DNA from 3 places in the Cytobacillus sp. Bva_UNVM-123 genome. Region 3 is predicted to be linked to each of the others. Evidence: riboswitches for the same ligand, from Rfam matches in the RefSeq annotation. Region 3 holds a riboswitch; each other region holds the start of a gene.
The links. A riboswitch is a leader RNA that binds a small molecule or an ion and turns the genes downstream of it on or off. The one in region 3 is predicted to bind glycine.
Positions count from the first base shown of each region.

Region 1: linked by a shared signal. The riboswitch ahead of gcvT (glycine cleavage system aminomethyltransferase GcvT) and the one ahead of lpdA (dihydrolipoyl dehydrogenase) in region 3 are both predicted to bind glycine.
Region 2: linked by a shared signal. The riboswitch ahead of KDN24_RS25800 (phosphoglycerate dehydrogenase) and the one ahead of lpdA (dihydrolipoyl dehydrogenase) in region 3 are both predicted to bind glycine.

Region 1 is NZ_CM177772.1:3,339,999-3,350,926, reverse strand. It holds gene comGA (competence type IV pilus ATPase ComGA) at 123-1,193, shown strand; gene comGB (competence type IV pilus assembly protein ComGB) at 1,180-2,211, shown strand; gene comGC (competence type IV pilus major pilin ComGC) at 2,214-2,546, shown strand; gene comGD (competence type IV pilus minor pilin ComGD) at 2,465-2,986, shown strand; gene KDN24_RS17190 (phosphatase) at 2,970-3,302, shown strand; gene comGF (competence type IV pilus minor pilin ComGF) at 3,256-3,735, shown strand; gene comGG (competence type IV pilus minor pilin ComGG) at 3,725-4,111, shown strand; gene KDN24_RS17175 (shikimate kinase) at 4,126-4,629, shown strand; gene KDN24_RS17170 (YqzE family protein) at 4,680-4,877, shown strand; gene KDN24_RS17165 (YqhG family protein) at 5,048-5,842, opposite strand; gene KDN24_RS17160 (DEAD/DEAH box helicase) at 5,820-7,508, opposite strand; glycine riboswitch at 7,739-7,829, shown strand; gene gcvT (glycine cleavage system aminomethyltransferase GcvT) at 8,079-9,182, shown strand; gene gcvPA (aminomethyl-transferring glycine dehydrogenase subunit GcvPA) at 9,203-10,549, shown strand; gene gcvPB (aminomethyl-transferring glycine dehydrogenase subunit GcvPB) at 10,542-10,928, shown strand, end outside.
Region 2 is NZ_CM177772.1:5,091,621-5,102,548, forward strand. It holds gene KDN24_RS25780 (coenzyme F420-0:L-glutamate ligase) at 1-138, shown strand, start outside; gene KDN24_RS25785 (magnesium transporter CorA family protein) at 200-1,162, opposite strand; gene KDN24_RS25790 (magnesium transporter CorA family protein) at 1,202-2,152, opposite strand; gene KDN24_RS25795 (magnesium transporter CorA family protein) at 2,174-3,109, opposite strand; M-box (ykoK) riboswitch at 3,290-3,464, opposite strand; gene KDN24_RS25800 (phosphoglycerate dehydrogenase) at 3,705-4,904, opposite strand; glycine riboswitch at 5,013-5,092, opposite strand; ZMP/ZTP riboswitch at 5,194-5,273, opposite strand; gene KDN24_RS25805 (DUF4190 domain-containing protein) at 5,500-5,784, shown strand; gene KDN24_RS25810 (GTP-binding protein) at 6,159-7,343, shown strand; gene rpmG (50S ribosomal protein L33) at 7,393-7,542, shown strand; gene KDN24_RS25820 (GyrI-like domain-containing protein) at 7,784-8,269, shown strand; gene KDN24_RS25825 (GyrI-like domain-containing protein) at 8,304-8,762, shown strand; gene KDN24_RS25830 (CidA/LrgA family protein) at 9,143-9,547, shown strand; gene KDN24_RS25835 (CidB/LrgB family autolysis modulator) at 9,513-10,193, shown strand; gene KDN24_RS25840 (methylated-DNA--[protein]-cysteine S-methyltransferase) at 10,250-10,729, opposite strand.
Region 3 is NZ_CM177772.1:1,123,621-1,134,548, forward strand. It holds gene KDN24_RS05405 (Na+/H+ antiporter subunit A) at 1-568, shown strand, start outside; gene KDN24_RS05410 (Na(+)/H(+) antiporter subunit B) at 565-990, shown strand; gene KDN24_RS05415 (Na(+)/H(+) antiporter subunit C) at 990-1,328, shown strand; gene KDN24_RS05420 (Na+/H+ antiporter subunit D) at 1,321-2,811, shown strand; gene KDN24_RS05425 (Na+/H+ antiporter subunit E) at 2,830-3,306, shown strand; gene KDN24_RS05430 (Na(+)/H(+) antiporter subunit F1) at 3,306-3,590, shown strand; gene mnhG (monovalent cation/H(+) antiporter subunit G) at 3,568-3,933, shown strand; gene KDN24_RS05440 (aspartate kinase) at 4,467-5,828, shown strand; gene KDN24_RS05445 (QueT transporter family protein) at 6,089-6,583, opposite strand; PreQ1 riboswitch class I at 6,592-6,636, opposite strand; gene speG (spermidine N1-acetyltransferase) at 6,790-7,317, shown strand; glycine riboswitch at 7,463-7,567, shown strand; gene lpdA (dihydrolipoyl dehydrogenase) at 7,840-9,240, shown strand; gene purU (formyltetrahydrofolate deformylase) at 9,286-10,140, shown strand; gene KDN24_RS05465 (FbpB family small basic protein) at 10,187-10,312, shown strand; gene KDN24_RS05470 (MeeY/MeeF family manganese export membrane protein) at 10,634-10,928, shown strand, end outside.

The sequences.
Region 1 (10,928 bases), 2.2 Mb from region 3:
CTTATTAATAAGGACAATGAATGTCATGCTCAATAAATTTTTACACGTAAATAATTTGTCAAATCAATACAGTAATTGTATAATAAAGTGGAATAATTTCCAAAAGGTGGTGTTATCTTCAATTGAACACAATTGAAAAACTTGCAGAACGAATTATTAAAGATGCCGTTCGGAACCACGCCTCAGATATCCACATTGTCCCCCGTAGGAAAGACACCCTCATTCAACTTCGATTATCAAACAAGCTTATTCCCAGACTTTATCTCCCAAAGGAGGAATGTGAGCGACTTATTGCACATTTTAAATTTACAGCCTCGATGGACATTGGTGAAAAAAGACGGCCACAAAGCGGTGCTTACTCTTATTTTATCGACGAGAAAATCGTTGGACTTCGTTTTTCAACTCTCCCTTCAGCTCATCGTGAGAGCCTCGTTATTAGAATCCTTCAACAGCAAGAACAAATACCCTTTTATCAAATATCCTTATTTCCTGGAATGACACGAAAAATGCTTGCCTTATTAAAACATGCCCACGGATTAATTATTTTTACAGGGCCGACCGGTTCTGGCAAAACAACGACTCTATACTCCCTAATAAATGAAACTTCCCATCTTTTCAACCGCAATGTAATCACGCTTGAAGACCCAATAGAAAAAGAAAATGATCTCGTTTTACAAGTTCAAGTGAATGAAAAAGCAGGAGTTACTTATGCGACTGGTCTTAAAGCAATATTAAGGCATGATCCTGATATTATTATGGTCGGTGAAATTCGCGATGCGGAAACAGCAAAGATTGCAGTACGTGCTGCGCTAACTGGTCATTTAGTACTTTCAACTATGCACACTCGTGATGCGAAAGGGGCCATATACAGGTTAAGTGAATTTGGGGTGAATTTTGTCGAAATTCAACAGACGCTAGTAGCGGTAACCGCACAAAGGCTAGTTGAGTTAACATGCCCGTATTGTGAAAATGAATGCTCAGCCTTTTGCTATTGCTATGGAAGATGGAAGCGGGCGAGTGTTTTTGAACTGCTGGCAGGTAGAGCATTAAATGCAGCGATGAAGGAAGCGAAGGGAGAAGATGTATTCGTTCAATACAAGACATTAAAGGACATTATCAAGAAGGGAATTGCGCTTGGCTATATAAAAGATTCTGAATATGACCGGTGGGTGGTTGATCATGAACAAAAATAAATGGACACTTCATGAGCAAAGTCTTTTCTTAAAAAGAACAGGTGAGCTTCTAATAAGAGGTTATCCACTTTCTGAGGCAATTGAATCCATTAGTTTTCAACTTCCGAAAAAAAAGAAAGCAGAAATGAGTCAATCGCTTGCAGATTTAAGGGAAGGTTATCCCTTTCACCAAGTTTTAGCAAACTTAAAGTTTAATCATCATTTAATTGGCTACGTATACTTTGCAGAACAGCATGGAGGACTTGCAGCAGCTTTCCAAGAAGGAAGCGAGATGATGCTTAAAAGGCAAGGGGATTTTGAAAAATTAAAAAAGCTTCTTGTTTATCCTCTCTTTCTAATCCTCATGACAGCGATATTATTTACATTCGTTGATCACTTAATTTTACCGAGATTTTCCTCCTTATTTACTTCTATGAAGCTAAAGCCAAACTTCTTTACAAAAGTAGTTTATATTTTCGGCGATATCATTCCTTATGTGTTGGCAGGGTGCGGAATTATGTTCCTTGCCATTCTCTTCTTTTATATTTTCAAATTTCGAAAATACTCACAAATAAAGCAAAAGCAAGTTCTTGTTTCTTTCCCTGTTTTTGGGGATTTTCTTCGATTATTTTTTACTCACTATTTTTCAATACAATTAAGTTATTTATTAACTGGCGGTTTATCCATCCATGAAGCACTACGTTTATTTGAAAATAATGATAAGCAGCCATTTTATAAGCAGTTAGGTGAAGAAATTAAACAAGGTTTGAAAAGAGGGGAGGGACTAGAGGAGATATTAATCACTTTTTCATTTTTCGAAAGAGAACTAACGCACATCATTAGACATGGACAGAAAAATGGAAAGCTTGATTCAGAGCTATATTTTTTTAGCAGACATTGTTTGAATCTCATTGAAGAAAAGACTGAAAAATTACTTAAAACGGTTCAACCATGCTTATATGTATTCATTGGATTTTTAATTGTTTCGATGTATCTAGCTGTATTATTACCGATGTTTCATTTATTGGAGGGATTTTAAAAATGAGAGTAGGAAATGAAAAAGGTTTTACACTTATTGAAATGATGATCGTTTTATTAGTCATTTCTGTTTTGTTAATTATTACAATTCCAAATGTTACGAAGCATAATTCAAAAATAAACAATAAAGGCTGTGAAGCTTTTGTGCAAATGGTTCAGGCACATGTTCAGGCATATGAAATTGATAAAAGAAAAAAACCAGCTTCTATTCAGGCATTAATTGATGAAGAATATTTAAATGAAGGTGAAAATACATGTCCAAATGGAGCGAAAATAACGATTTCAGCGGATGGAAGAGTATTAGCAGAAGAAGCAATGGGCGAAAAGCAGCCATAGTAAACACTCGAGAGCAGGGATATACATTAATTGAATCTCTTATTGTTTTAAGTGTTTTCCTCGTTATTGCCTCTATATCAGCTTTTTTAATAAAGCCTCAACTTCTCTTCTTGGAAAGACAACTTTTCCTAAATCAACTAAAGGCAGATTTATTTTATGCGCAGCAGTATGCCATTTCCCATCACCATGAGGTCTATGTCTCCATTGTACCTGAACAAAATATGTACTATTTAAGGGGAAGAGTAGCTGATGGATTTCTCGTAAAAAGGGAAATTCCAAAAGAGATTAAAGTTGTTTCTGGATCACAAAGTCTCAATTTTCAATTTCAACCTGACGGAAATATTAATAAATTTGGTTCTATTTATATCCTAGTGGGAAAAGAAAGATATCGGATGACATTTTTGATCGGGAGGGGCAGATTCTATGTTGAAAAAGAATAAAGGTTATTTTTTAGCTGAACTGCTCTTAACATTATCGGCTTGGCTCGTAATAGCAGGGGTCATGGTTCCTTTAATTATGAAGACAATGAATCATTCTATTGCCACAAAACAGGAAAATACAGCTGTTAAGCTACTATATGAAACCTTATTGAACGCAAAAAAAGATGGGAGAATTCCACTTTTTGAAACGGTGAGTATGGATCAAACTGATTATGAGGTCGTGTATGAACAATCTAATGGACAAGCCATAATGGAGGTTTGTGTTCAATATGAAAATGTACTTAAAAGGACAATTAAAAAATGTGAGTTTTTTTAATAATTCTGGATTTACAATGCTTGAAATGCTCTATGCATTTTCGATTTTCCTCATTATCATTGCTTTTTTTCCAATTAGCTTTACGCTTCTCTTTCACAATGAACGATTTGATGCTGCCGCGCAAAATATGGAGTGGAATGTATTTATAAATCAGCTGAAAAAGGAAATACGTTTAGCTGATGAAGTGCACGTATCAAATGGAAGGCTGCTTTTAAAGAAAAATGGACAAGATGTTCTTTATGAAAAATATCGAACGAGTATTCGTAGGAGAGTTGATTATTCGGGACATGAGGTAGTCCTCCAAAAAATCGACACCGTACAATTTGAGAAAATAAAAGATGGAGTGAGGATAACCGTGAAAAATAATTTTTCTGAAACATTTACTGCCCCAGTATACTCCTATCTTGAATTGGATAAATCCCATGATCCGTAATGAAAAAGGGTTTACCTATCCACTTACGTTTTGCGTGATTCTTCTTTTTTCTGTTTTATTAACAGTGTATATAGAACAATTTTTAGCTGAGAAACGGTTATATAGAGAAGCTGAGACCGTTTTTAAACAAGAGTATTATTTCTTATGCTCTGTCATTCATGTGGAAAACGAAATGCAGCAGCTAGATGAGAATGCTCTACCGACTGGAAATCTCATATTCACGGATGGGGAGGTTGAATATGGAGTTGAAAAACTTACTGATAATCAATTTAAAGTTTCATTTAATTTACGAATGGAGGATTTACCAATCGTATTAGGTTTCGGCTATTATGACAAAGAAGTAGGGAAGATGATAAAATGGATTGAAAAAAACTAAACAGGGGAAATGATATGAAATCGATCTTTTTAATCGGATTTATGGGAGCTGGAAAAACGACAATTGGGAAAGAATTAGGGGAATATTTAGCATTCCCAGTTTTGGATATGGATGCAGAAATTGAATTACAAGAGGAAAAAAGTATTAACACCATTTTTGAGCAGGATGGTGAAGCGTATTTTCGTATGCTGGAAACAAAAATGCTTCAAAACCTTCACAGTGAAAATACGATCATTACCACTGGGGGAGGAGTTGTGACAAGAGAAGAAAATCGGAAGCTCCTCAAAGAAAAAGGCAATGTGTTTTTCCTGTTTGCTACTCCTGAAGAAATATTGATGAGACTTGAACAAGATGAATCTCGCCCATTATTAAAAGGTGATAAAGAGCAAAAAATTAAAAAGCTATATGAAGAGAGAATGACGTTTTATCAGGAAACGGCTGACTACGTTATTGATACATCAGGAAAAGAAGTTGTCGACATCGTTAGAGAAATCGTACATTGTTTAAAACTTTCCTAGCAGGGCATACTTTAAGTTGAAACAGCATTGTGGGGAATGAGGTGTAATCATTGAATACAAATGATTATGTTAAATATATTACACAAACGGTTATCAAATATATTGACCAGCCAAAGGAAGAGCGAAAACGGCAACATATCGAGAAAAAGGAAATGAAAGAACCCTTTCTGTTAAAATGGTTTGGGATTCTTCCATATATTTTTTACGATCAAGTTAAAAGGAAGTACAGAAAGAAGAGACCTATATAAAGTAGGAATTAAATATTTTCAAGCTAAGCTGCTTTGCTAAGCTCCTTCGGAACAGATTGTTTGTTCCGAAGGAGTTTAGCTTTTTTATTTTTAATAAGAAAGCATAAAATTTTTGAAGTTGGATGAATGTCTAGCCCCAGCGCTTGACCAAGGCACTTACCCTTTTCTTATTAAATAGCCAAATCTGTTAAATAAAATAATCCACCATTGACAATTGAAATTGAAATTTTGGGTTCATACTGCTCTTTCAATGCGGCTTTTTCAATCTCATAAACTTCTCCTTTTTCGTCCAGCTCTTCATAAAAATGTTCAAGCAGTGTTAAATCTTTATCCCATCTTGCTCTTGCAGCCTCTGCCCAAGAATGATCCTCTAACTCAAGCTGCTCTTTAAGAAATTTCTCCACTCTTAACATCCCGCTTTTTGGCATGATGAGAGGCGAGATGGTAAAGGAGTAATCTGGAATTTTTCGAGTAAGCTTTAATTCTAGTAGCTTATCATGAAAGTTTTCAATCATTTGCCCATTAATTAGTTGTAAACCGATTGATTTAAGTACATCTCGCTTTCTGTCACTTTGATAAGAAATGCGGATATTCATCCCAAGCCATGGTTTTAACGAGGTTTGCGTGACAGGAGAGCGCTGCTGCTCTTCATATAAGCGAATAAAACCGGCAAGCTTTCGTGTTGAAGCGAAAATTTGGTGCAATCTAGGGGAGCCGAAGTGAATAATTTCTCCTTTTAAGTCTTTTGGAGCTAAATTAGGCTCTGTAATGAGCGTAAGGCTCATTGGATTTGGAGTGCCACCAGTTTTCTCTAAATAATGCCAATAAAACGGGCGATTCATCAGTTCTTTATCTAAGTCAATCGTTAATTCTACCGATAGAAATCCTGGACCATTATGGATGATTGTACAGCCATTTGCTTGAAAGTATCGTTCGAGAAAATTATGAATTTCCTGTTGCTGCATTCATCTCACCTTCCCTTAGCTCTTCAGCAAATTGAATCATGGCCGTTAAATTGTCCATCTTAATTTTCATTTCGCCTTCAGAACTGGAATTACCGAAAATATCAACTAAATAGTCTTCAAAATTTCCGAAATCAAGTTTTGTTAGAATATCATCTAAATCACCTATTACTTTTTCAAAAAGATGAATTTTCTCGTATAGTAATTTTAAAATATGCTCTTCAACAGTATCTTTAGTGGCAAAGTTAAAAATATGCACATCCTTTTCTTGACCAAGGCGATGAATACGACCAATTCTTTGTTCCAGCCTCATTGGATTCCATGGCAGATCAAAATTAATAATATGATTGCAAAATTGCAAGTTAATCCCTTCGCCACCAGCTTCAGTTGCAATCAGAACTTGGGCATTCTTCTGGAACAACTCTCTCATCCAATCTTTTTTTCCTCTTTTAAAACCACCTCGAAAAGGAACAGATGTAATATTATGCTGTTTCAGAAACCATTGCAAATACATTTGTGTAGCACGATATTCGGTGAAAATAATCACTTTATCATTAATTTGTTTAATTAGTTCAAGTGCTTTCACGGCTTTTGAATTTTTTTGTACGGTTTCGATGATTGCCATTAAATCATGGATTTTTTTTTCGAATTGTTTCGTTGGATTTTCTTTTCGAGCGAGCATATTTTTTAATGTAAAAAAAACAGCTTCTCTACTGCTGCATGCCTCCCTCTGAAGGGTCATGATTGAAAATGAACTTGAGCTTTGCCAATTTTCATCTCCACGCAGGCTTAAAATAGCGGTATATAATGCTCGTTCCTCAGGGGAAAAATCGATTGGAATCGTTTCGACCGTCCGTTTTTTCCATTGGATGCCTGTATCCTCTCGACGATTTCGAATCATTACTTTATTCACAAGTGCTTTTAAACGCTCATCATCATTTAAGCTTCGTGAATCCTTGTGATATTTCTCGTAGAAAACGGATTCACTCCCTAAATGACCGGGCTTTAGGAGAGAGACTAAATTGAAAATCTCGCTAATCCGATTTTGAATAGGTGTTGCAGTTAATAATAAGCAAAATTTCTTTTTTAAGTTTTGAACGAACTCATAGTTTTTCGTTTTATTATTTTTCAGTTTATGTGCCTCATCAATAATAATTAAATCATAGTCTTGTTTATAAATAATATCGCGATGGGGATTGCGTTTAGCTGTATCGATTGAAGATATGACGACATCACATTGATCCCAAACATAGCTTTTTCGCTGTATGACCGCAGGGATGAAGAATTTCGTGTTTAGCTCAAAGGCCCATTGTGTAACGAGTGAAGCGGGTACAAGTATCAATACTTTTTTTACAAGTCCGCGAATCATATACTCTTTTAAGATCAATCCAGCTTCAATCGTTTTTCCTAATCCGACTTCATCAGCGAGAATTGCCTTTCCATTCATGTTTTCGACAACTTGCTTTGCCACTTCCAATTGATGTGGCAAAGGCGTAAGTCCTGATAAATGCTTTGGGGCTTGTAATCCCTCAAATTCAGGAATGATCGTATGACTTTCTGCCTCCATTGTTAACTTATAAAGTTCCCAACATCCCCAAGGCCCATCCTCCTCTGTCCGTTTTAAAAAATCGTTTTGCCAGAGGGACTCAAATTTGATCTGTACAGGCATGAAAACAACTCCTTGCTCAAAAGCAATTCTAATGGTAGGATTAGAATAGCTTTGAAAGTTTTGAAATTTGCCACATTCATTTGTTTATCGTTTAACGATAATGATTTTCCATTTTGTTTTACCAGCAGGGCTTATGTAACAATCTGTTTTGGAAACTAGTTGATTATGTAGTCCTATTAAATGCTATTTTTTCTTAGTATGAACCAACTTGGAAAATTTTATAAATGCGGATGATGACAAGGGGAGAGACTACTTATGTAGCGCCGAAGGAGCAAGCAATGAAATTGTGAATCTCTCAGGCAAAAGAACTCTTGTTTGACGTAGCTCTGGAGAGTGCTCTTTTTTTCTGAAAGTGTGAATTTTGAAGCTTGATAAGCTTGTGAGCTTCAAATGATCGATTCTATTCAAAAAGGGGCCACCAAAGGGGAAAGCCGTTTAACGGTAAACTTTCAGGTGCAAGGACAGAGATCTTCTCATTTTTAGAGGGGGTTTTCTGTCCTTTTCTTATGAAGAGCTCCTTTCTATTGGCGAATTTCTAAGCTTTACAAAGGATAAAAGGGGGATGAGTAAATGTCACAGTTAAAACGTACACCATTGTTTGATGTATATAAAGACCATGGTGCGAAAACGATTGACTTTGGGGGCTGGGATCTGCCTGTTCAGTTTTCAAGCATTAAAGAGGAACATGAAGCAGTTCGCACGAAAGCTGGATTATTTGATGTGTCTCACATGGGTGAGATTGTTGTAAAGGGGCCAGACAGCTTTCAATATCTTCAAAAAATGATGACGAATGACATCTCAAAATTAAAAGAATTCGGTGTCCTGTATACGGCTATGAGTTATGAAAATGGCGGAACAGTAGATGATTTGCTCGTCTATAAGTATGCAGATGATCATTATTTATTAGTTGTAAATGCTTCAAATATTGAAAAAGACTATAAATGGCTAAGTGACCATCTTGAAGGCGATGTACAAATTGAAAATATTTCTGATAAAACAGCTCAAGTTGCCATCCAAGGTCCATTAGCTGAGCGGGTGCTTCAAAAGCTGGCTAGTGAAACAAACTTAGCAAATATCGGATTTTTTAAATTCCAAAATGATGTAGATTTAAATGGTAGAAAGGCACTCGTGTCTAGAACTGGCTACACAGGTGAAGACGGCTTTGAAATTTATTGTGGTAACGAGGACATTGTTTCCATTTGGAAGGATATTTTAGAAGCTGGGCAAGAGGAAGGAGTCATTCCATGTGGTTTAGGTGCTCGTGATACGCTCCGATTTGAAGCAAATCTTGTCCTTTATGGCCAAGAAATTTCTCAAGATATTACACCGTTAGAAGCGGGTATTGGCTTTGCGGTTAAAGTAAATAAAGATGCTAACTTTATCGGAAAAGAAGTATTGTTAAGCCAAAAAGAAAATGGTTTAAATCGAAAGATAGCTGGTATTGAAATGATTGATCGTGGAATTCCTCGTCATGGCTATCCTGTTTTCATAGGTGAAGAGAAGATCGGAGAAGTGACAACAGGTACACAATCACCAACATTGAAGAAAAATATTGGATTAGCTCTATTGAATACGAAATATACAAATATTGGAAATGAAGTGGAAGTAGAAATTCGTGGAAAGCGCCTAAAAGCAATTGTGGCACCTACACCTTTCTATAAAAGAGAAAAATAATAAAAGGGGGAGATTATATGATGAAACATCGTTATTTACCGCTGACTGAGTCAGATAAGAAAGAGATGCTCGATGTTATCGGTGTGAACTCAGTTGATGAGTTATTCAATGATATTCCTGAACGAGTAAGGTTTAAAGGCGAATACAATATTAAACCAGCAGCAACAGAATCTGCGCTAATGAAAGAATTAGCTGGATTGGCTCAAAAAAATGCAGATTTAAAAAACAACACTTCTTTTTTAGGAGCAGGTGTTTATGATCATTATATGCCAGTCATAGTCGATCATGTTCTATCCCGTTCAGAGTTTTATACAGCATATACACCATATCAGCCTGAAGTTTCCCAAGGGGAGCTACAAGCCATTTTTGAATTTCAAACGATGGTTTGTGAGCTGACAGGTATGGAAGTTGCGAATGCTTCTATGTATGATGGCGGCACCGCTTTAGCCGAAGCTGCCATGTTAAGTGCAGGACATACTCGCCGCAAAAAGGTGTTAATATCAACTACAGTTCATCCTGAGTCTAAGGAAGTTTTGAAAACTTATGCGAAGGGTCAATACATTGAAGTTGTTGAAATTCCTCAAAAAGAAGGAGTTACAGATGTTGAGGCTCTTAAAGAATTGATTAATGAAGATGTTGCTGCGGTTATTGTACAATATCCGAACTTCTTAGGTAGAATCGAGCCATTAAAAGAGCTTGAGGAAATCATTCATGCACATAAATCCATGTTTGTTGTTTCAAGTAATCCACTTGCACTAGGTGCACTAACACCACCAGGGAAATTTGGAGCGGATGTAGTCGTTGGTGATGTACAAGTATTTGGCATTCCAACTGCATTTGGTGGACCACATTGCGGGTATTTTGCTGTAACAAATAAATTAGTACGAAAAGTACCGGGTCGTCTTATTGGTCAAACGGTTGATGAGGAAGGCCGCCGTGGCTTCGTTTTAACATTGCAAGCTCGTGAGCAGCATATTCGTAGAGAAAAAGCGACTTCTAATATTTGTTCAAACCAAGCCCTTACGGCTTTAGCTGCATCTGTCGCAATGACAGCATTAGGTAAAAAAGGTGTCAAGGAAATGGCGCTTGCGAATTTTCAAAAAGCGAATTATGCGAAAAAACAATTCAAAGAAAACGGGTTTGAGATTGTCTTTGATGGCCATTCTTTCAATGAATTTGTTGTAAAATTAAATGCCCCTGTTAAAGAAGTAAATGTAAAGCTTCTTGAAAAAGGAATCATTGGTGGTTATGATTTAGGCCGAGATTATTCCGATTTAAAAAATCATATGCTCGTTGCCGTTACAGAATTAAGAACGAAGGAAGAAATCGATACATTTGTTAAAGAAATGGGGGAGTACCATGCATAAGGACGATCAAGCACTCATTTTTGAATTAAGCAAACCTGGTCGCATTGGGTTTAGTCTCCCGGAAATGGATGTTCCGGAAACTGATATTAATGAGCTAATTCCAGAGGGATATTTCAGAGTGGAAGAACCAGAGCTTCCAGAAGTTTCTGAGCTAGATATTATGCGTCATTACACTGCACTTTCTAAACGTAATATTGGTATTGACTCAGTCTTCTATCCATTAGGTTCATGTACAATGAAATATAATCCGAAGATTAATGAAAATGTAGCGCGTTATAATGGATTTGCTCACTTGCATCCTTTGCAAGATGAAAGCAGTGTTCAAGGTGCATTAGAACTTATGTATGACCTGCAACAGCATTTAATTGAAATTACTGGT
Region 2 (10,928 bases), 1.2 Mb from region 3:
TCGATGGAAGCACAAGGAACAACACCAAGAAAGCTTACTGACCTTATCGGTTCGCTATCTGATTTAACTTCTGGTAGTGGTGATAAAGGAACACCGATTATCTTTATTCAAGGGTATTTCGATAACTATACGAAATAAATGAACTTTAAGAAAAAAAGGGGAATTTTCATTTGTGGAAATCCCCCTTTTATTTCTCTGTCTATAAAAATGATCGGGCAAAATATTGTTTTTTGAAAAAAACAAAAGTAGACAGACCCATTAGAGCGACCGTAACGACAATTACGAATAAAAATGCGTTTGGCTTATCTTGGAATGGAATCGGTACATTCATCCCGTAAATACTAGCAATTAGCATTGGTACTGACAAAATGATCGTAAATGCCGCAAGTAATTTAAGTACCTGGTTTACGTTATTTTGGATCATATTTCCATATGCATCCATAACATTATTTAAATTGGCCTGGTTGATTTCCGTTACTTCATATGCTTGCTCTAACTCGATAAGTACATCGTCTAAAACATCTGCATCCGCTTCATATCGTTTAATATAGTCCCCGTGCAAGATTTTTTTCATCGTAAATTTCATCTGTTTCAAAGAGGTTACCATATAGATGAGACTTTCATTCAAGTTAAGAAGTGTATACATCTCACGATTACGATATGACTTAGCAAGCTCCGCCTCTGCCCATCCGATCTCACGCTCAATCGTTGCCGAAGAATGAATGTAAGCACGAGCAGTTGTATTTAATATATTTAACGTATTTCGCGTTTTCATATGCGTAGCGGAATCATTCATCTCGCTGTTAAAAAAATCCACCAAAAAAGGTACTTCTTCACCGCAAATGGTTAGCATATGATCTTTCGTATGAATAATGCCCATGGGAATTGTCCGATATTTCACGTCTTGACGAGAACTCTCAATATCTTCACGATCAAAAGGGATATGAATGACCATCATGATCGCCCCATCGCGTTGCTCAATACGCGGCCGTTCTTCATGATCAAGTGAATCAATTATAAAATCCCTTGGGATGGCAAGCTCTTCAACTACATAGTCAATTTCATTTGCTGTTGGCTTAACAAGATGAAGCCAACTGTTATGAGTAATATTTGCTTGCATCTCCATTTTTCCTTCTAATGTACTTTTATAAATAACGAGCATGTTAACACACATCCTTTCTTGTTTACTGCCATCAGTCTATTAAAATCGCAAAAATTTTGTTTTATAAAATACATAGATAAGACCCCCACTGATTGCAGCCATTAACCCCATCACTACTATAAACATGAATGGTTCTTGTTCATAAGGCAAGGGGACGTTCATTGAGAAAATACTTGCAATCATTGTCGGGATCATTAGTACGATTGTAAGCGTCGTTAGGATTTTCAAAACACCGTTGAGATTATTATGAATTATACAAGCGTACGCATCCATCAAACCACTTAAACTGAGGCTGCGCATTTCCGTCACTTCCGCAGCTTGTTCAAGATCAACTAATGCACTGTGAAGCATTTGCGCATCTTCCTCAAATAGATTAATAGTTTTCCCTTTAGAAAGATGCCGAAAAACATTGCGCATAGCACGCAAAGATGTTGAAAAGTAAACGAGACTTTTATTAATGTGAATCAATCCAAATAACTCGCGATTATTATGTGATTTTTTCAATTCTTCCTGTAAGCGGCTGATTTGTGCCGTTATCGTTTTGAGAAAATTGAGATACGACTGTGCAACTGCCTCAAAGAGCAATAATGTCGCCCGTGTCTTCATATGGGTTTGAAAAGAATCATGCTTCCCTGAAATTACATCGTTTATTAATGGAATGTCTTCTTTAGCGACAATCACTAAATGATTTTCCACATGAATGATTCCAAATGGCAGTGTTCGATAAGGCACAGCTTCATACAACCGTTCTTCATCCATCGCAATGGGGGCATTTAGAATGATAAGCGATGATGAATTGGTTTTTTCAATCCTTGGTCTTTCATGAATGTCTAATGATTCATGGAAGAAGGCCTTTGGAATATTAAGTTTATTCGAAACTATAGAAATCTCGACATCTGTCGGGTCTACGAGATAGAGTATCGTATTATGGGCAAAATGGGATACCGTTTGTAATCGGTTAGATTGACCACTTTGAAAAATTGTAAGCATTTGTTTTCCTCGCTTCCCCGTCTAAAATAGACGTTTTTTGTAAAATATCCAGCCCGTCGCTAAAATGATTATTGCTGAGAATGACATAAGAACGGCAAGGATGTACTCCCCATTCTGTTCTGGCAACGGGATGTTCATCCCATATATACTTGCTATTACTAACGGGAACGTAAAAATAACTGTTAAAGCTGTTAATACCTTCACGACAGCACTTAAGTTAATTTCAATCGCAGCCGAATAGGCATCCATCATATTCCCTAAATTTTCGTTGTAGATTTCAGATGTATCAAGAGCTTGCTGCATTTCGATAATGGCAGCTTGCATTAGCTTTTCCACTTCTTCATCCATTTCGAAATTTATCATTCTTGAAAGCTTCTGCATCATCATACGATTGACTTTAAGTGCCTTTGTAAAAAAAACAAGACTCTTTTTTATATTGAATAGAGTATACACTTCACGATTATTTATAGATTTTTGTATCTTCTTTTCCGCTTCGATGATTTTTTGATTAAGATCATCTAACGAATGTAAATAATAATGCGCAGATACAAGCAATATCTGTAAAGTTAAATATGTTTTCCTATTTGTAAAAATCGGCTTTACAAATTGCTTACTAAATTCCTGTAAAATTGGATGATTAATCCGACATATGGAAACAATTACATTGTTCGTTTGAATGATACCGATTGGAACTGTACGGAATGGTTCAGTTCCACCAATTTCTACTTCTAACGGTACATTGATAATAAGCATTAAACCATTTTCATTCTTTTTAATACGGGAGCGTTCATCAGAATCAAGGGAGTCGCGGATAAAGTCATCCGGTATTCCATGGCGGCTTGCGATATACTGTATCTCTTCTTCTGATGGTTCAGTGAGATGTATCCAGCAGCCCTGATAGATCTCAGACTGTTCTTGAAGCAGCCCTTTGTCATCGCTTTGATAAATTTTAAACATCGAAATGTCCTCCTCATCTGCTTGATTGAAACAGATTTAAGTTTTACAAAATTACTATCACAATCGGTTATACTGGGACTATCCATCCTAACCCCCTCCTTTCTTGAGAAAAAATTAAAAGACCCTCCAGGATACCTAGAGGGTCTAAATGAACGCACACAAAAAAGCACTCGTATTTTCACATTTCCCCCTAGTCGAGTTTTAGCACTATACACCGTAAAGAGTGATCCATTCACTCTTAGCCACATTATGAAAAGCCTTAATCCGGCAATTCCTGTTCTACCCATGGGCATCTTTCGATATTTCTGGGCAGTGGCCTATGTTTGCATAGGAGCCTCACCTAACGAGGTTATTTAATTCTCCACGCAATCGTAACGCCCTCCTTTCTATTTGTCAAGGGATAAATTTTTTGGCACAAGTCACCTTATTAGTTGGAAAAAGTAAAGACGAATAATCGATGCCGCCAAAAATTGAAATGTTTAAGTTGATCGACGTACTGCTTTCCTGCTCTGGTTTGCCCTTCCCACAAAAAATCCCCCACCCATTTTGCTACTTTGAAATGAGTGGGGGATTGATTTAACTAAAAAAATAAATTTTAAATAATCCGTACAGTTACCATGCCTTCAGTGTCATTGATTTTCTCCATTAAACTAGGAATAACATCGCCGTTTATTTTTTCATCTAAATCAATAATCGTATAAGCATAGTCTCCTCGACTCCTATTAATCATGTCTGCAATATTTAAATGGTAGTTGGAGATAGCTAGTGTAATCTTGCCGACCATATTTGGTATGTTTTGATGAAAAGCAGTGATTCGACACTTTCCTGTATAAGGTAAAGAGGCGTTAGGAAAGTTCACTGAGTTTTTTATATTTCCAGTTTCCAAAAATTCCTTCACTTGACGACTTGCCATAATAGCACAGTTCTCCTCAGATTCTACGGTAGACGCACCAAGATGTGGGATTGGAACAACATTTTTCATTTTCAATACAGTGTCATTTGGGAAGTCTGTAATATACTTGCCAATTTTCCCATTTTCAAGGGCCTTCGCCATATCCTCTTCATTGACAAGCTCACCGCGAGAAAAATTCAAAATATAAGTGTCAGGCTTCATAATACTAAAGGCATCAGCATTAAACATTCCCCTCGTGTCATCTGTTAGCGGTACATGTACAGTAATATAATCAGCTCTAGCAAACAGTTGATCGATCGTCATTGCCCGCTGGATGTTGCGGGATAAATTCCATGCTGTATCAACTGATATAAATGGGTCAAACCCAATTACCTCCATATCTAAATCAAGCGCATCATTTGCGACGAGTGCACCGATCGCACCTAGACCAATTACACCTAATGTTTTTCCCTTAATTTCTTTTCCGACAAATTGTTTTTTCCCTGCTTCCACGAGCTTAGAAATTTCGGCTCCTTCCCCTTCTAATGACCTTACCCAGCTTACTCCAGCAAAAAGATTACGAGATGAGGCCATTAAGGAAGTTAAAACAAGCTCCTTTACTGCATTTGCATTGGCACCAGGCGTATTGAAAACCACTATTCCTCTTTCTGTGCATGTATCGACTGGAATATTATTAACACCCACTCCTGCCCGTGCTATCGCCTTTAATTGAGTACCTAATTCCATTGCATGCATGTTAAAGCTGCGAACAACGATCGCATCAGGGTTATCGCTCTCATGATCGAGTGTATAATCATTCTTACCGAAAACATTTAACCCGCTTTCTGCAATATTGTTTAACGTTTTAATTGTTTTTATTTTATTTAAAGTCGTTGTGTTCATGTTATTTTCTCCTCTTTATTATCCATGAATTTTAATAATCTAATAAAAAAAGAGATTGGTGGTCTCCAATCCCTTCAGACGTCAAAAATAACAAATGAACATGGTATTTGTTATTCTTCTGTCCTTTTGCCTGAGATTTTGAACCCTTCGGCGCTGCAGATCTCTGCACCCTCTCCAGAAGCTGCTCCTGCTATAGTGTCACCCATAACAATCGTCGCATTTACAATATTTAGTTTTTGGTAAGTGAAATCTCCTCCTTATAGCATAAAGAGGCAAGGGATCATTCCCTTACCTCTGCCCAGGCGATCGGCTCAACGACACTATGTGCTCCCTTACGGTTATCCGTTTTCGCCAGTCACACATAGCCATTTTATTTCCTTTATCTTACCAAATACATTGGGAACGTTCAACCAGAAAATCCCTTTAAAAAAACATTATTATTTCGCTCCCATTAAAAATATTAATTGTATGTATAATATGTCAAAATACCCCGAAAATTGTTGACAGAATCCAATAATAATTCTAAATTATAATATAGTGGTAAATATATCCTATAAATATATATAACTACCAAATTTGGAAAGGGGTGAATAAAATGAATAATGAACAAACTCAAACAGTAATCGTACAAAAAGCAGAAGGTAATGGATTAGCGGTTGCTGGATTAGTTTTAGGTATAATTGGTGTTGTATTAAATCTAATTCCTTTCATTCCTTATATTCTAGGAATATTAGCAATCATTTTTGGTGCGATTGGAATGAAGAGCACAGTAAAAAGAGGGATGTCTATTGCGTCCATTATTTTAGGTGCTGTTTCGATTGGATTAAAATTATTATTTTGGATAGGCGTTGCTTCATTAGGTTCACTTGGCTCATTATAAGTCATTATTTTTATATTTTAACAATTCTTTTTAGGCGACTGAAATTCAGTCGCCCATTTTAATGTATCTTTGTAGGTGAAAAAACTTTTATTCGACTAAAATTACGATTAGCAACTATCCACGTACTTCTAAACTTAACAAGTGTAGCTCGAACTCACTATCCTTCAGAACACTTACTGATTAAACACCCTCTCTTGCTTTCTAAAAAAAAATGTACTACAATATAAATCGTAATCATTACGTTTTATATCAAATGTACTTAACTTAAACGAATTAATACCTCCTAATAAAGTTTCGATATAAATTCATCTTATTTGTATCGTAGTATACTTTTTAAATCGTAATGATTACGTTTAATGAATTGAGGTGAATACATGTTAACCAAATTACCCGTTACCGTTTTAAGTGGATACTTAGGCTCAGGAAAAACAACATTACTAAATCATGTATTATCAAATCGTGAGAATAAAAAAATTGCAGTGATTGTCAATGATATGAGCGAGGTCAATATTGATGCATCTATGATTAAACAAGGCGGCTTCTCTCGGACGGAAGAGAAATTAGTTGAGCTTCAAAACGGCTGCATTTGCTGTACATTAAGAGAGGACTTAATTATTGAAGTACAAAGGCTTGTGCAGGCAGGAGATATTGATTACATCTTAATTGAATCAACTGGCATTTCAGAACCTATTCCTGTCGCTCAAACCTTTACATATGCCGATGATGTCCTTGGAATAAACTTATCTGATTTTTGCAGACTAGACACGATGGTCACAGTCGTTGATGCGAATCGTTTCTGGCATGATTTTGCTTCAGGTGAGAGCCTGCTTGATAGAAAGCAAGCAACAGATGAGATGGATACCCGCGAAGTGGTGGACTTATTAATTGATCAAATTGAATTTGCGAATGTCATCATTTTGAACAAAATTGATTTAGTGGATGAAGAAAGCATTCAAGAACTTAAAGCCGTTTTGCAAAGGCTAAATCCAGATGCAAAATTGATTGAAAGCTCATATGGACAAGTAGCACTTAATGAAATCTTAAATACCCATTTATTTGATTTTGAAGATGCAAGCCAAGGGGCTGGATGGATAAAAGAATTAACAGAAGAACATATACCAGAAACAGAAGAGTATGGGATTTCTTCTTTTGTCTATCGAAGAAGAAGACCTTTCCATCCGGAACGATGGACAAACTGGCTTGATGATTGGCCAGCTGACATTGTTCGTGCGAAAGGATTTTTTTGGCTTGCCACTCGAAATGACATGACTGGATTAATCTCTCAAGCTGGACCATCTATTATATTGCAAGGTGCCGGGGAATGGTTGGCTGCTTATCCTGAAGAGGAAAGAGAACAAATTTTACAAGAAGAACCAGAGCTCTTGGAAAATTGGGATGAAACTGTTGGAGATCGCATGAATGAGCTAGTTTTCATTGGTATCGATATGAACCGAGAGGAGATTGAACATTCATTAGATGCCTGTTTATTAACAGATGAAGAAATGCAAATGGACTGGAGTACATTCATGGATCCGCTCCCACCGTTCTCTGCAGATTAATACCCTGTAAGACCCACCTAACAAAAATTGTCATGAAAGGAGTCAAATAATGAGAGTAAACATCACTTTAGCCTGCACAGAAACAGGCGATCGCAATTATATTACAACTAAGAATAAAAGAAATAATCCCGAACGTATTGAGCTTATGAAATACTCCCCTCGCCTAAAAAAGCACACATTACACAGAGAAACAAAATAAACGTCGAATGGAGAAGTAGCTAGACTAATCTAGCTGCTTTCTTTTTTTATTCGACGAAACTAGCAGCAACCCCTTATAAATTTTAATTTTCTGATAAATCAAAAGGAAAAACTAGACAAATGGCGAACATACCTATTGGATAGAAATATTGTTCTATCATAAGCCCCCTTAACTACACCAGGCAATATCACCAAAAAGCAGTGGGAGATTATTTAATAAAGGAAAAAAGGAGATGTAAACATTGGAACCCAAAGTTATAAAGTTGAATTCATTTCAAGTAATGGGCTATCACTTTGAGGCAAATCTTCAAGAAATTGAAAAAGAAGGACTAGGTAAGAAAACACTATTAAAATTACAAGAAAACGCAGATCAATTTATAAATAAAAGCGGAGATCACATTTATTTAGTGCAAATATACCCTATGAAAGAAAATTTCAATGCTAATGTAGATAAATTCACACAAATTATTGGTTTTGAAGTATCTGATTCAAGTAATATCCCAGAAGGAGCAATCCTCCATACGCTAGAGGAGAATTTATATGTAAAGTATACACATCGAGGGCTCGAAGCAGATTTGCACAAAACATATGATTACCTATACGGCAAATGGTTAATGGACAATGGCTACTTTCCAATTGGGTATGATGCCGAGTTATGGGATGAACGATATAAACCTTTTGATCCAGAAAATGAAATCGATCTGTTCATTCCTGTTAAAAAACAGTAGAGTCATTATGGAATTTTAAGGAGGATGATAAAGAATGAAATTAGAAAAAGTTGATTTTCAAATAATCGGAATAAAGCATACGGCCAATTTTGCTGAGTATCCTACCATCATCCCTGATAAAGTTCAACAAATGCAGAGACGTGAAAATGAATTATCAAATGTAACAACGAAAAGAGTCATTGTGTACGAGCCTAAAAAAGATCGTCATCACGATACGGGTTATTTCTATACAGGAGTAATTGTAAAGGAAGAAAATAAGAACATCCCCGATGATATGGAAGCTCTACATTTAGCGGGTGAATATGCGGTGCTCGAAACGATCTTCGATGGAAATCGAATGGGTGAATTTTACACAAAATTGGATCAATGGATTTTGGAAAATGGCTATCGGCATAAGCAAGATGAGTTAATCATTGAAGTTTACGAAGAAAAGGACGGCGAATTAGCTCTCACTATCTACATGCCTTTTTCACAAATAATACGATCATCTTAAACAGATAAGAAGAAGTAACTGACCCCCCTTCCCTCCAACAAAAAAATAATTGAGATTTCCAGCTCTACAATATAGAAATATTTCCGGTCAAGACTTTCTGGCAGGAGTTAGTGGTCAGTCGGTGCATTTTTTAAAGGTGTGGCTCTGTATTGAACCACACCTTGCCCCTTTTCTCAAAATTTCCATCAATCCTCTGTGCTTCTTATTATCTCATAAACTATCAATTAGAATACACATTCTTCTGCTTCAAATGATCTTGCCTATTTATTTACCCTTCTTGCATACAAAATTTGAATGGCTGGCATCCAGATTTTTTATTTTACCTATCCCATTTTCAGCAGTACACTTAGAAAGGAAAACAACTTAGAAAGGTGAACAGCATGAAGAAATTATTAATCGGATGTACTCAAATTCTCCTATTATGTGGTTTCACTTATGTAATGGGAAAATTATCAGGATTCCTTCATCTTCAAATACCAGGAAGTATAATAGGGTTTATCGTTTTGTTTATTCTTTTACAGACAAAAATCGTTAAATTGAAGTGGATTGAAGTTGGAGGAAGCTGGTTAGTTACTGAACTGCTTCTATTTTTTATTCCATCTGCCGTTGGAATGATTCATTATCGAGAGCTACTATTGGACAACGGTTTAAAAATTATCTTTATCCTTATCGTCAGCTCTTCTGTCGTCATGATTTGCTCTGGTTTAGTAGCTGAAAAAATGACAGCACGAAAGGAGTCAAAAGTAGAAAATGCTGACACTACTTTGTTTCATTCTCACCGTTAGTACTTATTGGGGAGCTAAATGGTGTTACCAAAAAACGAAAAAGGTGTATCTGTCACCATTACTTATCGCACCTCTCGTCATCATACTCATCTTAATACTTTTTAATATAAACTATGAAACATATAATCAAGGGGCTAAGTGGCTTACGATCATTTTACAACCTGCAACCGTCGCATTGGCGATTCCACTGTATCGCTATTATCCGGTACTAAAAAAATATTTCCGTGAAATTTTTGCAAGTGTATTGCTCGGGTCCATAATCGCTATTTTCGTTTCGTTTTTCTTAGCAAAGCTTGTGCATTTAAATCAAGACTTACTTGCAAGTATAATCCCATTTTCCATTACAACGCCGATAGCGATGGAAGTTTCAGATAAAATTGGTGGCATACGTACGATTACAGCTGTTTTTGTCATTATGACTGGTATTATCGGAATGGTACTCGGCCCTTGGATAATACGCCTTTTTCAATTTAAAAATGACATTACAAAAGGCGTATTATTAGGCACTAGCTCACATGGAGCTGGAACGTCAAAAGCATTAGAATTAGGCAGCATGGCAGGCGCTGTTTCAAGTATATGTATGGTATTAGCTGGTATCCTCACCTTTTGGCTCTTACCATGGATTTATTTACATGTATTAAGTTAATAGAAATGACAATAAAACTAAAACACAGTTTAATATGTTTTAGTTTTATTGTTCATCTAATTAGTTATGAAAGCTTGTTCATGCTGAAGAAGCCATTCTTTTCTCCACAAACCGCCAGCATAACCCGTTAATTTTCCATTTGCCCCTATAATTCGGTGACAAGGAATAACAATGCTTAATTTATTTTTCCCATTCGCACTACCGACTGCTCTTACAGCCTTTTCATTCTTAATCGATAAAGCAATATCCTTATAAGATCCTGTTTGGCCGTATTGAATCTTTGTTAATGCATTCCAAACAGACTTTTGAAACGCTGTCCCCTCCAAATTATATGGAATTGTAAATTGATTACGAGTTCCTTTAAAGTACTCATCAAGTTCATTAAAGCAATCTAGTAAAACCTTTGGCAAATCATCTTGAATACGATTGACGATTTTATCCTGATCAGAAAACAGGATAGAACAGATTGCCTCATCTGTACCTACAATTTCTATCACCCCAATTGGTGATTGATAATCTAATCTATACAAACTCATATTAGAACCTCCTTAAGTAAAAAGTTGATTACTTTATATAACCATAATTAAATCTTCGTTATTTAAGTTGATTTTCTTCCCCATTATTATACTTTAAAATAGATTCTTCTGAGTGAGCATTAATAGAAAGCATACATTCCTTTACAACTAAATAAAGGCATTCTGTTCTCCGAAATAAAATTAGAGGATAAACTCATGT
Region 3 (10,928 bases):
TTGGTTGTTCAATGGAATGAGTTTCAATTTCATAAATGATGCCCCCATTACCATTTACGAAGCGGGAATTATTACGTGCATGATTATTGCCGCCTTTATTGTACTTTTTGCTAAATCGAGAATTACTGCCATCATTGCTGTTGGTGCGCTTGGTTATCTTGTTTCATTGCTGTTTGTCATTTTTCGCGCCCCTGATTTAGCTCTTACACAGCTAGTCGTTGAAACAGTAACGGTCGCCTTATTTTTACTATGCTTTTATCATTTGCCAGAGTTGCGCAAGGAAGTAAGCAGATTACGTTTTAAAGCAACGAACTTAATTATTTCTATAGGGGTTGGAGTGCTTGTTACGACAATCGCTTTAGCCGTAAACAATAATCGTTTCTTTACGACTATTTCTAGTTACTTTGAAGATTCATATACGCTTACAGGTGCAAAAAACATTGTCAATTCAATCCTTGTTGATTTTCGTGGAATGGATACAATGCTAGAGATTCTCGTTTTATGTATTTCTGGCTTAGGTGTATTTACGCTCATTAAACTTCAGCTCGTAGGGAGGGACAAAGAATGAAGCCAAATGATGTAATTTTGCATACGGTGACAAAAGCCGCTGTCGTTATTATCTTAACCTTCTCCATCTACCTATTCTTTGGAGGTCATCATAATCCAGGTGGAGGGTTTGTCGGTGGACTTAGCATTGCTTCAGCACTTGTTCTTCTCTTTCTTGCTTTTGATATAGAAACGGTGCGCGAAAACATTGTGATTGATTTTAAGAAACTTGCAGCAATTGGTGTTTTGCTTGCCATGCTGACAGGGATCGGTTCATTTATTTTTAAGGCACCATTTTTAAGTCATACATTTGGCGAAATAAACCTTCCGATATTTGGCCATACAGAGCTTGCTACGGCAGTCATTTTTGATGTTGGAGTTGCATTTGCGGTTATCGGAACGGCAATGACAATTATTTTAACGATAAGTGAGGATGGATCATAATGGAAACAATTATTTCTATTCTCGTTGGGTTGTTTTTTACAATCGGGACTTACTTAATTTTATCGAAAAGCTTACTGCGCATTATTTTAGGAACGTCTATTATTAGCCACGGTGTTCATTTGCTTATTTTAACAATGGGGGGATTGAAAACAGGAGGGCCCCCTTTGCTAGGGGAAAGATTTACAACATTTACCGATTCACTTCCTCAAGCATTAATTTTAACAGCTATTGTCATTAACTTTGGAGTTACAGCACTATTTTTAGTGCTTAGCTATCGAACTTATAAAACGTTAGGGACTGATGATATGGATAAATTGAGGGGAATGGATGATGAATAATATCGTAATACTGCCAATCATCATTCCGATCATTGCGGGATTGATCATGGTTATTTTCCGGAAAAATATCCGCTTTCAGAAAATAAGCAGCATACTTGCTCTATTAGCAATGGGGATTGTATCTGCATTTTTAATGGGTGAAATTAAAGAAAACGGCATTCAAACTTTGCATGTCGGTGGATGGAGTGCTCCATTTGGAATTAGCATTGTGGCAGATATGTTTTCTGCACTTCTCCTTGTAAGCACAAGCATTGTTGCCTTATTCACATTGGTGTTTGCCTTTCAGTCGATTGGCAAGGAAAGGGAAGAACATTATTTCTACCCGATGTTTTTGTTTTTAATATCAGGGGTGGCAGGTTCGTTTTTGACAGGGGATTTATTTAATTTATTTGTTTGTTATGAAGTGATGTTAATTTCTTCTTACGTCTTAATTTCACTTGGCGGTACGAAGATTCAGCTTAAAGAATCTATTAAATATATTTTAATTAATGTTGTTTCCTCGTTTTTATTTTTAGTAGCAGTCGCTTATTTATATGCGATGACCGGTACTTTAAATTTAGCGCATCTTTCATTAAGAATTGCCGAAATTGGCCAAGATGGTCTGATGACGACTGTTGCGCTGCTGTTTTTAATTGTGTTTAGCATGAAAGCGGCATTATTTCTATTCTTTTGGCTTCCAGGCGCGTATAGTGCTCCTCCTACTGCGGTTGCAGCGATATTTGCTGCTTTATTAACGAAGGTAGGAATTTACTCAATCTTTAGGATGTTTACACTAGTGTTCTATCATGAACCACAAATTACGCATTTGTTTATCGGCATTTTAGGTGCCTTGACAATGGTGTTAGGCGCATTTGGAGCAGTCGCCTACGGCGATATCAAAAAAATCCTCACCTATAATGTAGTGGTCGGAGTAGGGTTTATTATTGCAGGCTTAGCCTCATTTACGTTAATAGGTGTGACAGGAGCTCTTTTCTATTTAATCCATGATATTTTTATTAAAGCGCTGATTTTTCTGTTAGGAGGAACGATCATCTGTTTAACGGGTACGAGCAAGCTGAATGAAATGAGTGGCTTAATTCGAAATCATCCGTATTTAGGCTGGATGTTCTTCATTGCTGCACTTTCTCTCGCAGGAATTCCGCCGCTTAGCGGGTTTTTAGGAAAAGTATTCATTACGAGGGGAACCTTTGAAGCGGACTACTACTGGTTAGGTGCTATTGGTTTAATAACAAGTTTAATGGTGCTGTATTCCATTATGAAAATATTTATGAATGTGTTTTGGGGTGAAACAAATTTAAGCAGGGAGATGGAAAAAGGGACTACAAGAGGATTAATGTTCCCGATCGGTTGCCTAACTGCGTTAACAGTAGCACTAGGGGTTGGGGCAGAAGGAATTCAGTTGTATGTTCGCCTTGCTGCCGAAGGTTTAATGAATCCCGAATTTTACATTGAGGCGGTTTTAGGAAGGAATCCAATCCGATAGTATACAAGGAGGGTTACAATGCCAATTCAAGTGCTAACGAACCTTTTTATCGCACTTCTATGGATGTTTCTACAAGATGATTGGAGCATTTTATCCTTTATTGGAGGTTATTTTGTTGGCATACTCGTCGTCTTTAGCTTGAGACGTTTTTTTCCAACATCGTTTTATTTAAAAACAGTGTTTTCAATTATTAATTTGTTTTTAGTTTTTCTTCGCGAGTCGATTAGTTCAAGTATTTATGTGATAGGACAAGTGATTAAACCAAAAATTACTGTAACGCCTGGCATTTTTAAGCTAGAAACGGAATTGGAAAGCGACCTTGAAGTAACATTGCTTGCATTACTGTTAACATTGACTCCAGGTTCAGTTGTCGTTGAAGTAACGCCAAACAAAAAAGTGTTTTATATTCATGGCTTGAATCTTCCAGAATCCATCGATGCTGTTATGCAGTCAAAAGTTAATTTTGAGAAAGCGATAAAGGAGGTAACACGATAATGTTCGATCTGTTTCTATCAGTTTGTCTGTTTTTCTTAGTGATTTCCATCCTAACAGCCCTCTATCGTGTATGGAAGGGTCCTTCTTTGCCAGATCGAGTGATGGCTTTAGATAATATCGGCGTAAATTTGCTTGCAGGCGTTGCGATTCTGTCCATTGTGATGAGGACACATGCCTTTCTTGACATTATTCTTTTAATCGGGATTTTATCCTTTGTTGGAACAATTGGTTTTGCAAGGTTTATTGAAAGAGGTGTCGTTATTGAACGAAAACGTGTACATTGAATGGCTTGTCGCTGCTTTAATTTTCCTCGGTATCGTATTCAGCTTTCTGAGTGCAGTAGGATTAATACGCTTGCCTGACGTATATACTCGTGCCCATGCTGTCTCAAAAAGTGCTAATCTAGGTGTACTCTGTATATTATTTGGAACCTTTCTCTACTTTTTACTGACAGATGGGTACTTCAGTATCCGTTTGCTATTGGGTATTTTCTTTGTTTTCCTCACATCTCCAGTTGTGGCTCATCTCTTAAATAGAGCGGCCTACCGATCGAATGTACCACTTGCTGAAGAAAGCATTCAAGATGATTTACATGAATATTTACACGAAACGGAGACAGAGAAATAAGGAGAAGCGTATTCTTAACTGAATAGGCTTCTTTTTTTTGGCTTATTGGCAAGGTAATTATTATATGAATTTAACTAGTTTATGTAAAACGAAGGTACTCTTCCAATACGTTATGTCCACAGCATAAAGACAATTGTTCTCATATGAAGGAAAAACTCTTGATTATTTTCTGAATAAGAGTAAAATTAACTTTATCGCAGATTAACCGGCAGTAAGACTCCCACTTCAAGAATTTGAGGAAAAATTAATATTCTAAGTGGGAGATCTAACAGCCCGTAAAAGCCCGACGACGGACAGGATGTCCTAGTCAGGCGAAAGCCACAGGACGTGGCGCTTTGAGCGTGATTTGTTCAACTAACATTCAGTGGGGGGATGAAGGAAACCACCACTGAATGAAGTTTCACTTTATATTTTTGAAATTAGATAACGTCTAGCACATGCATCTTGTTCCCTCTAGTCCGTTATGGAAGTAGGGTTAGGCTGTTATGAAACAAAACAGGGTGTTTGTGCTTATCATATAAGGAGATGTGTGAATGAAGGTCGTTAAGTTTGGGGGGTCCTCACTAGCTTCTGGACAACAAATTGAGAAAGTATTTCAGATTGTTGTTTCCGATCCTAAACGGAAAATTATTGTTGTTTCGGCACCTGGAAAAAGATTTGCTGAGGATAGAAAAGTAACAGATTTATTAATTGAGTGTACGGAGCTGAGTTTATTAAATCTAAATCCAGAAGAGAGGCTCCAGTCAATTCTTGAAAGATATACTGCGATTGCAGATGAATTAGCACTCTCACCAACGATTATTAATGAGATCCAACAGGACCTATTAGAAAGGCTGAGTAGAGACAAAAGTAAGCCTGAACGTTTTATGGATGCGATGAAAGCAGCTGGAGAAGATAATCATGCGAAGCTAGTAGCAGCCTATTTTCGGAAGCGTGGGGTTGAGGCATATTATGTGAATCCAAAGGAGGCTGGGCTTTTCGTAAGTGCCGAGCCTGGAAATGCACAAGTATTGCCAGAGTCGTATGATAAGCTTTTTTTGCTTCGCGAACGACCAGGCCTTACCATTTTCCCTGGTTTTTTCGGATATAGTAAGGATGGAGATGTTTTCACCTTTTCCCGCAGTGGCTCAGATATTACAGGCTCTATACTTGCAAATGGAGTGAAAGCGGACTTGTATGAGAACTTTACAGATGTAGATGCTGTATATTCCGTCAATCCGTTTATCGTCAATCATCCGAAAGAAATTAAAGAATTAAGCTATCGAGAAATGCGGGAGCTTTCCTATGCAGGGTTCACCGTTCTGCATGATGAAGCACTTGTTCCAGCATTTAGGGCAGGAATTCCAGTTCACATTAAAAATACGAATAATCCAACTGCATCTGGTACAAGAATTGTAAATGAACGAGATCATATGAATGGCCCTGTGAGTGGAATTGCCAGTGGAGCTGGTTTTTGCAGTATTTATGTGAGTAAATACTTAATGAATCGAGAGATCGGCTTTGGTCGCAAGCTCTTGGAAATATTAGAAGGCTTCGGACTAAGCTATGAACATACGCCTTCAGGAATTGATGATATTTCAATCATATTAAGGGAAAACCAGCTTGATTCTGAAATGGAAAAAGAAATTAAACAGCGAATTGAAACAGAGCTGCATACGGATGAAGTTCTCATCGATCGTGGGATTGCACTTATTATGGTTGTAGGAGAAGGGATGCGCCACAACATTGGTACAACAGCGAGAGCGTCTAAAGCATTAGCAAATGCAGGCGTCAATATTGAAATGATTAACCAAGGTTCTTCAGAAGTAAGCATGATGTTTGGCGTAAAGGAAATTGACGAAAAACGAGCAGTTCAAGCACTCTACAATGAATTCTTCGCCCCTATCACCGTCTAAACCGGTGCCAGGCACCGCTCGTGGACAAAACCACCTATTTTGTCCGTCACCAGCGGACAACAGTAATGATTAAAGTAAAAAAAAGAGTTGGGACTTTAAGTTGTCCCAACTCTTTTTAGCTAGTAGGAAAGTTTAAGTTTATTAACGTACTAAAGTAAAATTACAGTCAAATAAATTACTGCTAATAACACCGCATAAGAAAAACTAAGCCTTCTTCGAAAGTACCCTCAGAATGCCAAGTTTTTCTAATGTGCAGCAAATTAAGCTTTTTCAATTAATTTATCAAAGTTCACTCGCTTATTTAAAGCATACATGACAGGTATTCCAACACCCATTACAACAAATTCCCCAATTGCAGTTGTAAGCCAAGTAAGCATGAACGGCCATTCAAATACAAGATATAGCTCAAGAGCAATAAGGAACATCGTAAAAGTGAAGACGATAGTGTTAACAGCCATCCCCAGCCAAATATTTTTGATAAAGCGACAACAAACAATCGTGATGAGTAAAGAAATAATCGTTTGGCCGACACCAAAAATAATGTCATAAGCAGGCATTGGCGAAAATAATAGATTTGCTAAAAATACACCTAACACCATGCCGTAAATATATTTTTTATTAAATACGACGAGGTGGTTGAACATTTCCGATACCCTGAATTGGATATTCGTAAACCCAAATGGCTGGATTAACATGGTGACAGCAATATATAATGCTGCCAAAATGCCATTGGCGACAAGTGTTCTTATTTTCATATTTAATTCGCTCCTTAGTTTTTTATCGTGGGATGGTTACGAACCACGTTGAGCAATCGCTCAAAGATAATATATTAATATATATTTAGAATCACGTCAATACATACATCGTTCTTCACTTTTCAATTTTTCGAATAAAATAAGCTTCTGTCACGATAATAAATAGAAAGATTAAATTTAGCGAATGACTCGGAGGATTGAACATATTGAGTGAGGTAGTAAAGCTAAGACCGTTGGAAAGAGAAGATTTGCAGTTTGTCCATAAACTCAACATTAACGCAAATATTATGTCGTATTGGTTTGAGGAACCTTATGAGGCCTTTGTTGAATTGCAGGATCTATATGATAAGCATATACATGATCAAGGAGAACGGCGTTTCATCGTGGAGAAAACTGGTGAGATGGTCGGGCTCGTTGAATTAGTGGAGATTGATTATATTCATCGGAGGGCAGAATTCCAAATTATTATTGATCCGAGGCATCAAGGACATGGCTATGCAAAGTATGCTACTCGTTTAGCAATGAACTATGCTTTCTCCATATTAAATCTATATAAATTGTATTTAATTGTAGATAAAAATAATGAAAAAGCCATCCATATTTATCAAAAACTTGGATTTCATTTCGAAGGTGAATTAATTGATGAGTTTTTTGTGGATGGTGAATATCATAACGCTATTAGAATGTGTATGTTTCAGCATCAATTTCTAGGAATGGACAACTATATGCAATAGTAGTCTATTCTTCATATAAGTAGGGTGAGGGGATGGAAAGGCTATACGATTCAAATGAAAGTAAAACCTTCTTAGCTCCTGCTATTTTACTTGACTTTAATTAATTATAGTATTATTCTAAATTTAGTGAAAATTATATTGGCGGATGACTTTTGTGGGAGAGAGCAAGTGTAACAGCCACCGAAGGAGCAAGTTCCAAAAAGAGACCCTTGGGACTAATCTCTCAGGTAGACAGAACCACAAAAGGACGCATCTCTGGAGAGCGCGTGTTAAATTACACGTCACCAAAGGGGCTCCCACATCAAATATGGGTAAACTCTCAGGTAAAAGGACAGAGAAGGGTAATTATTTAGCGATCCCTTTCTGTCCTTTTTTGTGTGGAAAAAATGATAGCCTACAGCTTTATCATGATTACATACGAGAATTTGTGAAGGTTTTTACATATAAAATTGGATATTTTGCGAAAAGGGGATGCAAATAGCAAATAAGAGTGAGCGAATCAAAGTCAAAGGGGAGAAGAAGTTGGGTAAAGAATACGATGTTGTCATTATTGGTGGGGGAACAGGTGGTTATGTTGCAGCTATTCGCGGATCCCAATTAGGATTGTCAGTGGCTGTTGTAGAAAAGGGGAAGCTAGGTGGGACGTGTCTTCATACAGGGTGTATTCCGAGCAAAGCATTATTACGTAGTGCCGAAGTATATGCGTCAACAAAAAAAGCGGATGTATTTGGAGTCATCGTACCAGAAGTAGGTATTGACTTTTCAAAAGTTCAGGCTCGAAAAGAAGAAATAACGGATCGTTTATTTAGAGGAATCCAACATTTATTGAAAAAAGGAAAAATTGATGTTTATGAAGGAAAAGGCAGGATTTTAGAATCGAGGAATGTCTCCGTTCAGTTAAATGATGGAGAGAATGAAGTTATTCTCAATCCAAAAAATATTATCATTGCAACAGGTTCAAGACCAAGGACACTTCCTAGACTAGAAGTAGATGGGAAATATGTCATGACTTCAGATGAGGCACTGCAAATGGAGGAGCTGCCAAAATCAATGATTATCGTCGGTGGAGGTGTCATAGGAATTGAATGGGCGTCTATGCTTGCAGATTTCGGTTTAGAAGTAACGGTCATTGAATATGCAGAGCAAATTATTCCAACTGAGGACAAAGAGATTTCAAAGGAATTACAGCGTTTATTGAAGAAAAAAGGGGTAAAAATGGTTACGGGCGCTAAAGTTCTTCCAGAAACATTAGAAAAAGGGGAACAAGTGTCAATTAAGGCTGAACATCGTGGAGTAGAAAAAGAATTCTCAGCTGACAAACTATTAGTATCTGTTGGGCGCTCACCAAATATTGAAGGCATTAGTCTTGAGAATACGACTGTCAATGTACATCGTGGTTTTATTGTTACAAATGAATATTATCAAACTGCTGAGCCTAACATATATGCAATTGGTGATGTCATTGGAGGTTTGCAGTTAGCTCATGTTGCTTCACATGAAGGAGTGATTGCGATTGAGCATATTGCTGGAAACAGCCCAACTCCACTAGATCCAACACTTGTGTCGAAATGTATTTACAGCAGTCCAGAGGTAGCTAGTATTGGGCTGACAGAAGATGAGGCAAAGGTTCAAGGACTAAAGGTTAAGACTGGTAAATTTTCATTCCGTGCAATTGGAAAGGCGCTTGTTATGGGAGAACCAGATGGTTTTGTGAAGCTAGTTGTAGAAGAGGAAACGAATAAGCTTGTTGGAGCACATATGGTTGGCCCTCATGTGACAAACATGATTACGGAAGCTGGACTTGCAAAAGTTTTAAGTGTAACAGCGCAGGATATTGCATCAACGATACATCCACATCCTACATTAGCTGAAGCGATTGGGGAGGCAGCTTTAGCTGTCGATGGGAATGCGATTCATGCTTAATAGACTCTTCCTTGCAAAACATACAACATGATCGGAGAGATGACAATGTCTACTAACAATCAATCAAGCAGAGCAGTCTTATTAATTTCATGTCCGGAAAAACTAGGGATTATTTCAGCTGTATCAAACTTCTTACTAGAACATCAGGCGAATATTGTCCGCTTTGATCAACATACGACAGATCCTCATGCTGGAAGGTTTTTTATGCGCATTGAATTTGAGCACGCTTCTGAAAATCTTGAACAAGATTTTCAAGTTTTGGCGAATGAGCATGCGATGGATTGGCAGCTCAGCAGTACAGAGAAAAGAAAAAGAATGGCCATTTTTGTTTCCAAAATGGATCACTGTTTGTTAGAGCTTATCTGGCGCTGGAAATCGAAGGAGCTGCTTGTAGATATTCCAGTGGTCATTAGCAATCACGCAAATTTAAGTGATGAAGTGGAGAGCTATGGACTCCCATTTTTTCATATTCCGTTGACACATGAAACGAAGCATGATGCTGAGAAAAAGGTGTTGGAATTACTGGATGGAAAAGTGGATTTTATCGTGCTGGCCAGATATATGCAAATTCTTTCGCCTAACTTTATTTCTCATTATCCAAATCAGATTATTAACATTCACCACTCTTTTTTACCAGCGTTTGTAGGTGCTAATCCATATGTAAGAGCATTTAACAGAGGGGTTAAGCTTATTGGGGCGACAGCTCATTACGTAACGAATGATCTTGATGAAGGACCGATTATTCAACAGGATGTCCAGCGGGTAAATCATCGCTATACGGCTGATGATTTGAAGACAGCTGGTAAGCATATTGAACGAATGGTTCTTGCTGATGCGGTTGCATGGCATATCGAAGACAGAGTAATTGTTCATGGAAATAAGACCATCGTGTTTGAATAGTTGAATATGGTTTTTGAAAAATAAAGAGCAAAGGGAGAGGTTATCAATGAAGAGAAGAAGATTAACGTTATCCGCTTTAATTAAGAAAAATAAAGAAGAAATAATGCAGGATAGTGCGCAGTTAAAAAAAATTGAGAAGCGGATTGATGACAGAATACTTAAAGCAAAATAAAGAAAATTTCTTTTGACAATGATTAGGGCTATCGATTATGATATAAATATAAATAGTTGAATAGTTCTCCTAAAGGGGAGTAGCTTTAACAACAAAGTCGTCATTTCGGAGTGCAATCTCTCGGCTTTGTTGGCAACATAACGTTGTTAGCAAGACCTTTACCTAAGAAGGTAGAGGTCTTTATTTGTTTTTTAGACCTTTACCAACAAGTGGTAAAGGTCTTTTTGAATTTAAGGAGGGGATGTTCTTAGGCGGAGCATAAAGGCAAGCAATGGAAGGTTAGACTAAAACGGCAATGAAACGAATGGAGGATAACACGATATGGAACTTTCAATTTTATTAGAATATGGCTGGGTATTATTACTCTTAGTTGGATTAGAAGGACTTTTAGCAGCAGATAATGCACTCGTTTTAGCAATTATGGTCAAGCATCTTCCTGAAAAGGAACGTAGAAAAGCCTTGTTTTATGGTCTTGCTGGCGCCTTTATTTTCCGTTTTGGCTCCTTGTTTGCGATTTCATACCTTGTAGATATTTGGCAAGTGCAAGCAATAGGTGCTCTTTATCTTTTGTTTATCGCCTTTAATCATATTTTTAGAAAAGTATTGGTGAAAAAGG